Regions from separate parts of the Streptomyces sp. NBC_01635 genome, predicted to be linked through region 3. Evidence: predicted binding sites of a transcription regulator. Region 3 holds the regulator's gene; each other region holds the start of a gene.
What was found. Region 3 encodes HrcA, which represses chaperone genes, less so after heat shock. Its sites were predicted from a motif close to TTNGCACTCNGNNNNNCNGAGTGCNAA; they were not measured.
Positions count from the first base shown of each region.

Region 1: OHB56_RS18105 (FmdB family zinc ribbon protein) is a predicted target of HrcA. The motif match lies at 1,818-1,844, and genes of this name have one in related genera.
Region 2: groL (chaperonin GroEL) is a predicted target of HrcA. The motif match lies at 1,543-1,569, and genes of this name have one in related genera.

Region 1 covers NZ_CP109277.1:3,904,170-3,907,422, reverse strand. The annotation lists gene OHB56_RS18115 (hypothetical protein) at 1-91, opposite strand, end outside; gene OHB56_RS18110 (S-methyl-5'-thioadenosine phosphorylase) at 542-1,384, opposite strand; gene OHB56_RS18105 (FmdB family zinc ribbon protein) at 1,463-1,807, opposite strand; gene OHB56_RS18100 (MFS transporter) at 2,147-3,253, opposite strand, start outside.
Region 2 covers NZ_CP109277.1:4,177,776-4,181,028, forward strand. The annotation lists gene groL (chaperonin GroEL) at 1-1,378, opposite strand, end outside; gene OHB56_RS19370 (cold-shock protein) at 1,839-2,042, opposite strand; gene OHB56_RS19375 (MoaD/ThiS family protein) at 2,474-2,749, opposite strand; gene thrC (threonine synthase) at 2,746-3,253, opposite strand, start outside.
Region 3 covers NZ_CP109277.1:3,116,422-3,119,674, reverse strand. The annotation lists gene OHB56_RS14715 (DUF3097 domain-containing protein) at 1-130, opposite strand, end outside; gene OHB56_RS14710 (MBL fold metallo-hydrolase) at 174-899, opposite strand; gene hrcA (heat-inducible transcriptional repressor HrcA) at 1,060-2,076, shown strand; gene dnaJ (molecular chaperone DnaJ) at 2,077-3,213, shown strand.

The DNA of each region.
Region 1 (3,253 bases), 790 kb from region 3:
GACCGGCCGCCACCGCCCGCCTCCGGTGCCGGACCGGCCGACCCGACCACAGCAGCCCGCCACGCACCCGCACCGGCGCGAAGTGCGGCACCTCGCACCGTGGAGGGACACCGGCCCAGGGCGGGTGCGGAGCTACGGCGGGGCAGGAGGGAGAAGCCGAGGAAGTCGGCGAGGGGGAGGGGGAATGGAGGGAGGAAGGGAAGGCGGAACGGGAGGAGGAGGGGGAGGTGGAGGAGGGGGGCTGGAGCGAGGGTTGATGCAGAGACGACGGAGGGAACGGGGGAGAGGACGACGGCGGGAACGACACGGGACCACCACCTGCGACGAGGGATCGGCTTGCGGATCCCACGATGAGGCTTCCCGCCGTTCTCCGCCGGAGCCTGTGGACAGACCACGGCCTGTGGAAAACTCCCTCACCCGACCGTGAGCCGTAACGCGGTCGTGAACCGCGACCCGACCGTGCGTCACGACCCGACCGTGCGTCACGATGCGACTGTGAGCCGCGACGCGACCGTGCGTCACGAGCCCCGCGCCGGCAGCCCTACGGCAGCGAGAACCCCGGATCCATCCCGCCCAGCGCCGAGACGCACAGGCAGTCCCGTTCCTCGGTCGTCGGCAGCGCCGCCACCGTGTCGAAGAGCACGTTCCGCAGCCGGTCCACGTTGTCCGCGAACACCCGCAGCACCTCGTCGTGCGAGACGCCCTCGCCGGTTTCGACACCGGCGTCGAGGTCGGTGACCAGGGTCAGGGACGTGTAGCAGAGCTCCAGCTCACGGGCGAGCGCCGCCTCGGGGTGGCCGGTCATGCCCACCACCGACCAGCCCTGCGCCTGGTGCCACAACGACTCGGCACGGGTGGAGAAGCGCGGCCCCTCGACCGCGACCAGCGTGCCGCCGTCCACCGGCTCCCAGTCCCGCCCGCGCGCCGACTTCAGGGCGGCGGCCCGGCCTGCGGGGCAGTAGGGGTCGGCCAGCGACACGTGCACGACGTTCGGGACGGTGCCGTCGGGCCGCGGCAGCCCGTCGAAATAGGTGCCCGCCCGGGACTTCGTACGGTCCACGAGCTGGTCCGGGACCAGCAGCGTCCCCGGCCCGTACTCGGGCCGCAGCCCGCCCACCGCGCACGGCCCGAGCACCTGGCGCGCGCCGACCGACCTGAGCGCCCACAGGTTGGCCCGGTAGTTGATCCGGTGCGGCGGCAGATGATGGCCGCGTCCGTGCCGGGGGAGGAAGGCGACCCGCCGGCCGGCCAGTTCACCGAGGAAGAGGGAGTCGCTGGGCGCCCCGTACGGGGTGTCCACCTGGACCTCGGTCACGTCGTCGAGGAAGGAGTAGAAACCGGAGCCGCCGATCACGCCGATCTCGACGTTCGCCTTGTTCGCCATGCTCCGCACCCTAACCGGCCCCGGAAACGCCGAGGACCCCGTCGTCGGACGACGACAGGGTCCCGTAAGGATTCGGCCTCAGGCGGCGGTGCTGCCGGCGGTGCTGCTGGAACTGCCGGAGCCCGAGCTCGAACCGGAGCCCGAGGAGGACGAGGAAGAAGACGAGGACGAGGAACCCGAGGAGTCCGAGGAGGAGCTCGTCGACGAACCGGACGTCTTCGACGCCGGGGTGCTGCTCGACGAGGAGCCGCGGCTGTCGTTGCGGTAGAAGCCGGAGCCCTTGAAGACGATGCCGACCGCCGAGAACACCTTCTTCAGGCGGCCCTGGCAGTTCGGGCATTCGGTAAGAGCGTCGTCGGTGAACTTCTGCACCGCCTCGAGGCCCTCGCCGCACTCGGTGCACTGGTACTGATAGGTGGGCACTGTCTTCCTCCTGGCACTCTCACTCGATGAGTGCTAACGATCGTCAATGGTAACCCGTGCCGCAAGTGAGCGGCGTAACGTGCGTCACCCCGCCACGGGCGGCGGCCGGAGAGTGACCCTCATGAGGACGGGCTTCCGTGCGTGTTCCGCGGGTGTCCCGGACGCACTTCGCGGCGTGGCTTCCCAGGCGGGAAGCCACGTCCGCGGTGCTGTCGCGGCTTTGCCCGCGTGCGCGGGCGGACCCGGTGAGGGCCTGCGCGGCAGCCTGCGAGTGCGTCACATCTCACTGGTCACTGATCACTGCTCACCGATCGCTGCTTACTGCTTACTGCTTACTGCTTACTGCTCGCTGATCGCGACGGGATCGCGACGGGCCGTGCCGCGCGTGACCTCGCGGGTCGCCCGGGGCGGCACCAGCCGTGACCGCAGGGCCAGCAGCGTCACCAGGGCGAGCACCGTACCGCCCATCGGCACCAGGAACCCGGCACCGGACCAGAAGCGGTCCTCCAGCTGCCCGGAGACCGTGACCGCGGCCGCCTGACCGAGTGCCACCGCGCCGGTCAGCCAGGTGAAGGCCTCGGTGCGGGCACCGGCCGGGACCAGGTCGTCCACCAGGGTGTATCCGGTGATCAGGGAGGGCGCGATGCACATGCCGACCAGGAGGCCGAGCCCGCCGAGGAGCAGCGCCGAGTGGGCGGTCCACAGAGCGGAGGCGGTCACCGCGAGCGCCACGTACCCGATGACCAGGCGCCGCTCGGGGGCGGCCTTCCAGGCGATGGCGCCGCAGGCGATGCCGGAGATCATGTTTCCCGCGGCGAAGACGCCGTACAGGATGCCGTTCAGCCCGGGCTCGCCGATCGACTCGGTGTACGCGGCCAGGGACACCTGCATACCGCCGAAGACGGATCCGATGCCCAGGAAGATGACGATCAGGACGCGCACCCCGGGGACGCGGAGTGCGGAAACGTGTTCCACGCGCGCGTTCCCGCGGGCGGCCACCTCGGGCTGCGTGCCCTTCTGCGCGGCGAACAGCAGACCGCCGACCAGGGTCAGCGCGGCCTCGGTCATCAGGCCCGCCGCCGGGTCCACGACCGTGCACAGGGCGGTGGCCAGCAGCGGTCCGACGACGAAGGTCAGCTCGTCGGTGACGGACTCGAAGGCCGCCGCCGTGGTCATCAGCGGGGAGTTCTTGAGCTTCACGCCCCAGCGGGCGCGCACCATGGGCCCGACCTGGGGCACCGAGGCGCCGGTGGGCACAGCGGCGGCGAACAACGCCCACAGCGGGGCGCCGTTCAGCGCCAGCGCGGTCAGGGCCAGCCCGGACAGGGTGTGGAGCAGGACGCCGGGGACCAGGACGGCGCGCTGTCCGTAGCGGTCGGCGAGCCGGCCGCTGTAGGGCGCGAACACGGCCATGGAGACGCCGGTGACCGCCGCGACGGCGCCGGC
Region 2 (3,253 bases), 1.1 Mb from region 3:
CGCCCTCGAGGCCGGCGTTCACGGCGATCTGCTTCAGCGGGGCCTCGAGCGCGATCCTCACGGCGTTGGCGCCGGTCGCCTCGTCACCCTCGAGCTCCAGCTTCTCGAACACCGAGGAGGCCTGGAGCAGGGCCACGCCGCCACCGGCGACGATGCCCTCCTCGACGGCCGCCTTCGCGTTGCGAACGGCGTCCTCGATGCGGTGCTTGCGCTCCTTGAGCTCGACCTCGGTGGCGGCACCGGCCTTGATGACCGCGACACCGCCGGCGAGCTTCGCCAGGCGCTCCTGCAGCTTCTCGCGGTCGTAGTCCGAGTCGCTGTTCTCAATCTCGGCGCGGATCTGGTTCACGCGGCCCTGGACCTGGTCGGCCGAGCCGGCACCGTCGACGATGGTGGTCTCGTCCTTGGTGATGACGACCTTGCGGGCGCGGCCCAGGAGGTCGATCGTGGCGTTCTCCAGCTTGAGGCCGACCTCCTCGGAGATGACCTCGCCGCCCGTGAGGATGGCGATGTCGCCGAGCATGGCCTTGCGGCGGTCGCCGAAGCCCGGGGCCTTGACCGCGACGGACTTGAAGGTGCCGCGGATCTTGTTGACGACCAGGGTCGACAGGGCCTCGCCCTCGACGTCCTCGGCGATGATCAGCAGCGGCTTGCCCGACTGCATGACCTTCTCCAGGAGCGGCAGCAGGTCCTTGACGTTGCCGATCTTGGAGTTGGCGATCAGGATGTACGGGTCGTCGAGCGACGCCTCCATACGCTCCATGTCGGTGGCGAAGTACGCCGAGATGTAGCCCTTGTCGAAGCGCATACCCTCGGTGAGCTCCAGCTCCAGACCGAAGGTCTGGGACTCCTCGACGGTGATGACGCCTTCCTTGCCGACCTTGTCCATGGCTTCGGCGATGAGCTCGCCGATCTGGGTGTCGGCGGCGGAGATGGAGGCCGTGGAGGCGATCTGCTCCTTGGTCTCGACGTCCTTCGCCTGCTCCAGCAGGGCACCGGAGACGGCCTCGACGGCCTTCTCGATACCGCGCTTGAGGGCCATCGGGTTGGCGCCGGCGGCTACGTTGCGCAGGCCCTCCTTGACCAGGGCCTGGGCGAGAACGGTCGCGGTGGTCGTACCGTCACCGGCGACGTCGTCCGTCTTCTTGGCGACTTCCTTGACCAGCTCGGCGCCGATCTTCTCGTACGGGTCCTCGAGCTCGATCTCCTTGGCGATGGACACACCATCGTTGGTGATCGTGGGGGCGCCCCACTTCTTCTCGAGGACGACGTTGCGGCCCTTGGGGCCGAGCGTCACCTTGACGGCGTCCGCGAGCTGGTTCATGCCGCGCTCGAGGCCGCGCCGCGCCTCCTCGTCGAACGCGATGATCTTGGCCATGTGAAGTGGTCCCTCCAGGACTGGGGGTGATGACTCCAGGACCGCGCCCGCGCCCGCGACGGACGGCTCACAGACCCGGCGGTTCCTTGCTCCACCGGCACTGCGGGCCTCACCGACCCGGTCCTTACGTTGTCACTCTCACCTTCAGAGTGCTAACGCAATGATTAGCACTCGACCCATGCGAGTGCAAGCGCCTTCGAGGATCGGCGGGCGACTCAGCCACCCGCGAACACCCGGACAAGACGGACGGGGAAGCGGAGCGGGGAAGCGGAGCGGGGAACGAACTCATCCCGGAGCCCGCCCCCAGGTCTCGCCCCTGGGCCCCGCTCCGGGGACGAACGGCGGGACGAGCGGCGGGGCGGACCCCGGGCAGGGCGAAGGGCTCGTGTCCCCGGGGGGCGACCCCGGGGACACGAGCCCTTCGCTGGCAGGAAAATTCTTGTGGTTGCTGGTAGCGCGTTCAGGCGGTGACGCGAACCATGTCGGCCTGCGGGCCTTTCTGGCCCTGCGAGATCTCGAATTCGACCCGCTGGCCCTCTTCAAGGGTGCGGTAGCCGTCCATCTGGATCGCGCTGTAGTGGACGAAAACATCCGCACCACCGTCGACCGCGATGAAGCCGTATCCCTTCTCCGCGTTGAACCACTTGACGGTGCCCTGAGCCATGCCTAACTCCCCTATTACTGGCCCTTGCACAGATCCGCACTTCGCGGATCCGGGTCAGACCTCACTCCCCAAACGGTTGGGGGCGTGCGCCGGAACGCGTCGACCGCGGCTGAATGTATCTGCCCAACTGCCCTCTGCAACAGGTCAATCGGACGAGAAATCTCGACGTCGCCGGTCCGGAATGTGACGGTAGTTCGCCCGATTTCAGGGCAAGTCAGGCCGGGCAAACGCCGCAAAAGCCGCAGAAAGGGCCCAGACTTTGGCTACATCCAGTCGGGCGGGCGGCAGGAATTAATGGTTCCCGATGGGGAAATCGGGGCCGTGTTCCCCGACTCTATCGCGTTCAATCCCATGGAATGACCCCCTCCGCTTCTCTCACGGAGGGGGCCATTCGATGAACGCTCAGTCACACTGATTACCGATGGTAATGATCAGCCGCCGGCGACGGCCGGAATGATCGACACACCCGCACCGTCCGGGGTCACGGTCTGAAGACCCTGCTCGAAACGCACGTCGTCGTCGTTGACGTAGACGTTGACGAAGCGGCGCAGCTTGCCCTGGTCGTCGAGGACCCGGGCGGCGATCCCGGTGTGGTTCTTCTCCAGGTCGGCGATGACGTCGCCGAGCGTGGCACCCTCGGCGCCGACCTCGGCCCTGCCGCCGGTGTAGGTACGCAGGATGGTGGGGATGCGAACGGTCACGCTCATGCGAGGCCAGCCTCTCGGAAGGAGTCCAGGTTCGGGCGGATGGTCGCGGTCAGGCCGGTGTCGGCCACCGCGTCCAGCGTCTTGAGACCGTCGCCGGTGTTGAGCACGACGGTGGTCAGGGCCGGGTCCAGGTCGCCGTTCTCGATCAGCTTCTTCGTGACGCCGACGGTCACGCCGCCCGCGGTCTCGGCGAAGATGCCCTCGGTCCGGGCCAGCAGCCGGATGGCTTCCACGATCTGCTCGTCCGTCACGTCCTCCACCGCGCCGCCGGTGCGGCGCGCGATGTCCAGGACGTACGGGCCGTCGGCGGGGTTGCCGATGGCGAGCGACTTGGCGATGGTCTTCGGCTTCTGCGGCCGGACGACGTCGTGGCCCGCCTTGTACGCGGCCGACACCGGCGAGCAGCCCTCCGCCTGGGCACCGAAGATCTTGTACGGCCTGTCCTCGACGAGGCCGAGCTCGATCAGCTCCCGCAGCCCCTTGTCGATCTTCGTGAGCTGCGAG
Region 3 (3,253 bases):
CGCAGCGGATCACCGCACCGCAGAATCCGCTGCCGGGCTCCTCCACCACCAGGCCTGGCTCGGCCGGCACCTCGGGGACGGGCCGGGACTTCTTCCACCCCGGGGTCAGGTCAGGAGAGTACGAGCGCATTCCGATGACGATAGGAGAAGCCGGCCCCCGTTCGGCCGAAGGGTCAGCCCGACACGCCGACACGAGCCGCGAGGGCGTCGCGCTGGGCGCGTACGAACGCCGCGTCCACCGCCGCGCCGTGGCCGGGGACGTACACCGCGTCCTCGCCGCCCAGGGCCAGCAGCCGGTCCAGGGCGCCCGGCCACTGCGACGGCACGGCGTCGGGGCCCGCCTGCGGCTCGCCGGACTCCTCCACCAGGTCGCCGCAGAACACCACCGTCGGATCGCCGGGCACCAGCACCGCGAGATCGTGCGCCGTGTGCCCCGGTCCCGCGTTCGTGAGGAGCGCCCGCCGTCCGCCGCCCAGGTCGAGCATCCGTTCGCCGGGCACCGTGTGCCGGGGGCGGACCAGCGCGTCCACCGCCTCCCGGGCCGCCCGCGCGTCCAGACCGTGGCGCTCCGCGTCCGCGCGCAGCTCCTCGCGCCCCCGCGCCAGCACCGTGTCCAGGCCCACCGCGCCGAACACCTCCGCGCCCGCGAACACCGCCGCCCCCAGCACATGGTCGAAGTGGGGGTGGGTGAGCGCGAGATGCGTCACACGCCGCCCGGCGAGCGCCTGCGCCTCGGCCCGCAACCGCGCGCCCTCGCGCAGGGAGGAACCAGCGTCCACGAGCAGCACCGCGTCCGCGCCGACCACGAGCCCCACCGTGCAGTCCCAGACCGGGAGCCGGCACCGTCCCACTCCCGGCGCCAGCCGTTCCCATCCCGACTCTTCCCAAGCCACCGTCATACCGCGACGCTAACGGCCTACGGCTTTCGCCGCGCGACGGCGTGGGACCGGCCTTGCCCAGGGAGCACCCCCCGGCCGTACACTGGGCGGGGAGACTGGCACTCGCGTGCGAAGAGTGCCAGGGAAGGTACCGGGCGGACGGCTTCTGGAGGTGTGCGTGATGCTCAGTGAACGCAGGCTCCAGGTGCTGCGCGCCATCGTCCAGGACTACGTCGGCACCGAGGAGCCCGTCGGCTCCAAGGCCCTCACCGAGCGGCACAACCTGGGCGTCTCCCCGGCCACCGTGCGCAACGACATGGCGGCCCTGGAGGACGAGGGGTTCATCGCCCAGCCGCACACCAGCGCCGGGCGCATCCCCACCGACAAGGGCTACCGGCTCTTCGTGGACAAGCTCGCCGGCGTCAAACCGATGACCGCGCCCGAGCGGCGCGCCATCCAGAACTTCCTCGAGGGCGCCGTCGACCTGGACGACGTCGTGGCCCGCACGGTGCGGCTGCTCGCGCAGCTCACCCGGCAGGTCGCCGTCGTGCAGTACCCGTCGCTGACCCGTTCGACCGTGCGGCACGTGGAGCTGCTCCCGATGGCGCCCGCGCGCGCCATGCTGGTGCTGATCACGGACACCGGGCGGGTCGAGCAGCGCATGGTCGACTGTCCGGCGCCGGTCGGCGAGGCGACCCTGGCGGATCTGCGGGCGCGGCTCAACAGCCGTGTCGCGGGCCGCCGTTTCGCCGACGTACCATCCCTCGTCGAGGACCTCCCCGAGGGCTTCGACCCCGAGGAACGCGGTACGGTCTCGACCGTGCTCTCCACTCTCCTGGAGACGCTGGTCGAGGAGAACGAGGAGCGGTTGATGATCGGCGGCACCGCCAATCTGACCCGCTTCGGACATGACTTTCCCCTGGTGATCCGGCCTGTTCTGGAGGCACTTGAGGAGCAGGTCGTGCTCCTCAAGCTGCTCGGAGAGGCGAAGGATCCGGGCGTGACCGTCCGTATCGGTCATGAGAACGCCCACGAGGGACTCAACTCCACGTCCGTCGTGTCGGTGGGCTACGGTTCGGGCGGCGAGGCGGTTGCCAAGCTCGGCGTGGTCGGACCGACACGCATGGATTACCCGGGAACGATGGGAGCGGTACGAGCAGTGGCACGGTACGTCGGACAGATCCTGGCGGAGTCGTAAGTGGCCACCGACTATTACGCCGTACTCGGCGTACGCCGGGACGCGTCGCAGGAAGAGATCAAGAAGGCCTTCCGGCGACTCGCCCGCGAGCTGCATCCGGACGTCAACCCGGATCCGAAGACGCAGGAGCGGTTCAAAGAGATCAACGCCGCCTACGAGGTGCTGTCGGACCCGCAGAAGAAGCAGGTCTACGACCTCGGCGGCGACCCGCTCCAGCAGGCCGGCGGCGGTGGCGCGGGCGGCTTCGGCGCGGGTGGCTTCGGGAACTTCTCCGACATCATGGACGCGTTCTTCGGCACGGCGTCGCAGCGCGGTCCGCGCTCGCGCACCCGCCGCGGCCAGGACGCGATGATCCGCCTCGAAGTAGAGCTGGACGAGGCCGCGTTCGGCACGACCAAGGACATCCAGGTCGACACGGCGGTCGTCTGCACCACCTGCAGCGGTGAGGGCGCCGCACCCGGCACCACCGCGCAGACCTGCGACATGTGCCGCGGCCGGGGCGAGGTCTCGCAGGTCACGCGCTCCTTCCTGGGCCAGGTCATGACCTCGCGCCCCTGCCCGCAGTGCCAGGGCTTCGGCACCGTCGTCCCGAACCCGTGCCCGGAGTGCGCCGGCGACGGACGGATCCGCTCCCGCCGCACCCTGACGGTGAAGATCCCGGCCGGTGTGGACAACGGCACCCGGATCCAGCTGGCCGGCGAGGGCGAGGTCGGCCCCGGCGGCGGTCCCGCCGGCGACCTGTACGTCGAGATCCACGAGCTGCCGCACAGCACCTTCCAGCGGCGCGGCGACGACCTGCACTGCACGGTCACCATCCCGATGACGGCGGCGGCCCTCGGCACCAAAGTGCCGCTGGAGACGCTGGACGGCATGGAGGAGGTCGACATCCGGCCCAGTACCCAGTCCGGCCAGTCGATCCCGCTGCACGGCCGGGGTGTCACGCATCTGCGCGGCGGCGGCCGGGGCGACCTCATCGTGCACGTCGAGGTGCAGACTCCGGGCAAGCTCGACGTCGAGCAGGAGCGCCTGCTGCGCGAACTCGCCAAGCTCCGTGGCGAGGAGCGCCCGCTGGGCCAGTTCCAGCCGGGCCAGCAGGGACTGTTCTCCCGGCTGAAGGACGCCTTCAACGGGCGCTGACGGAGCCGTCGGACACGGGCGGGCGCCGACGGGCGCTTTT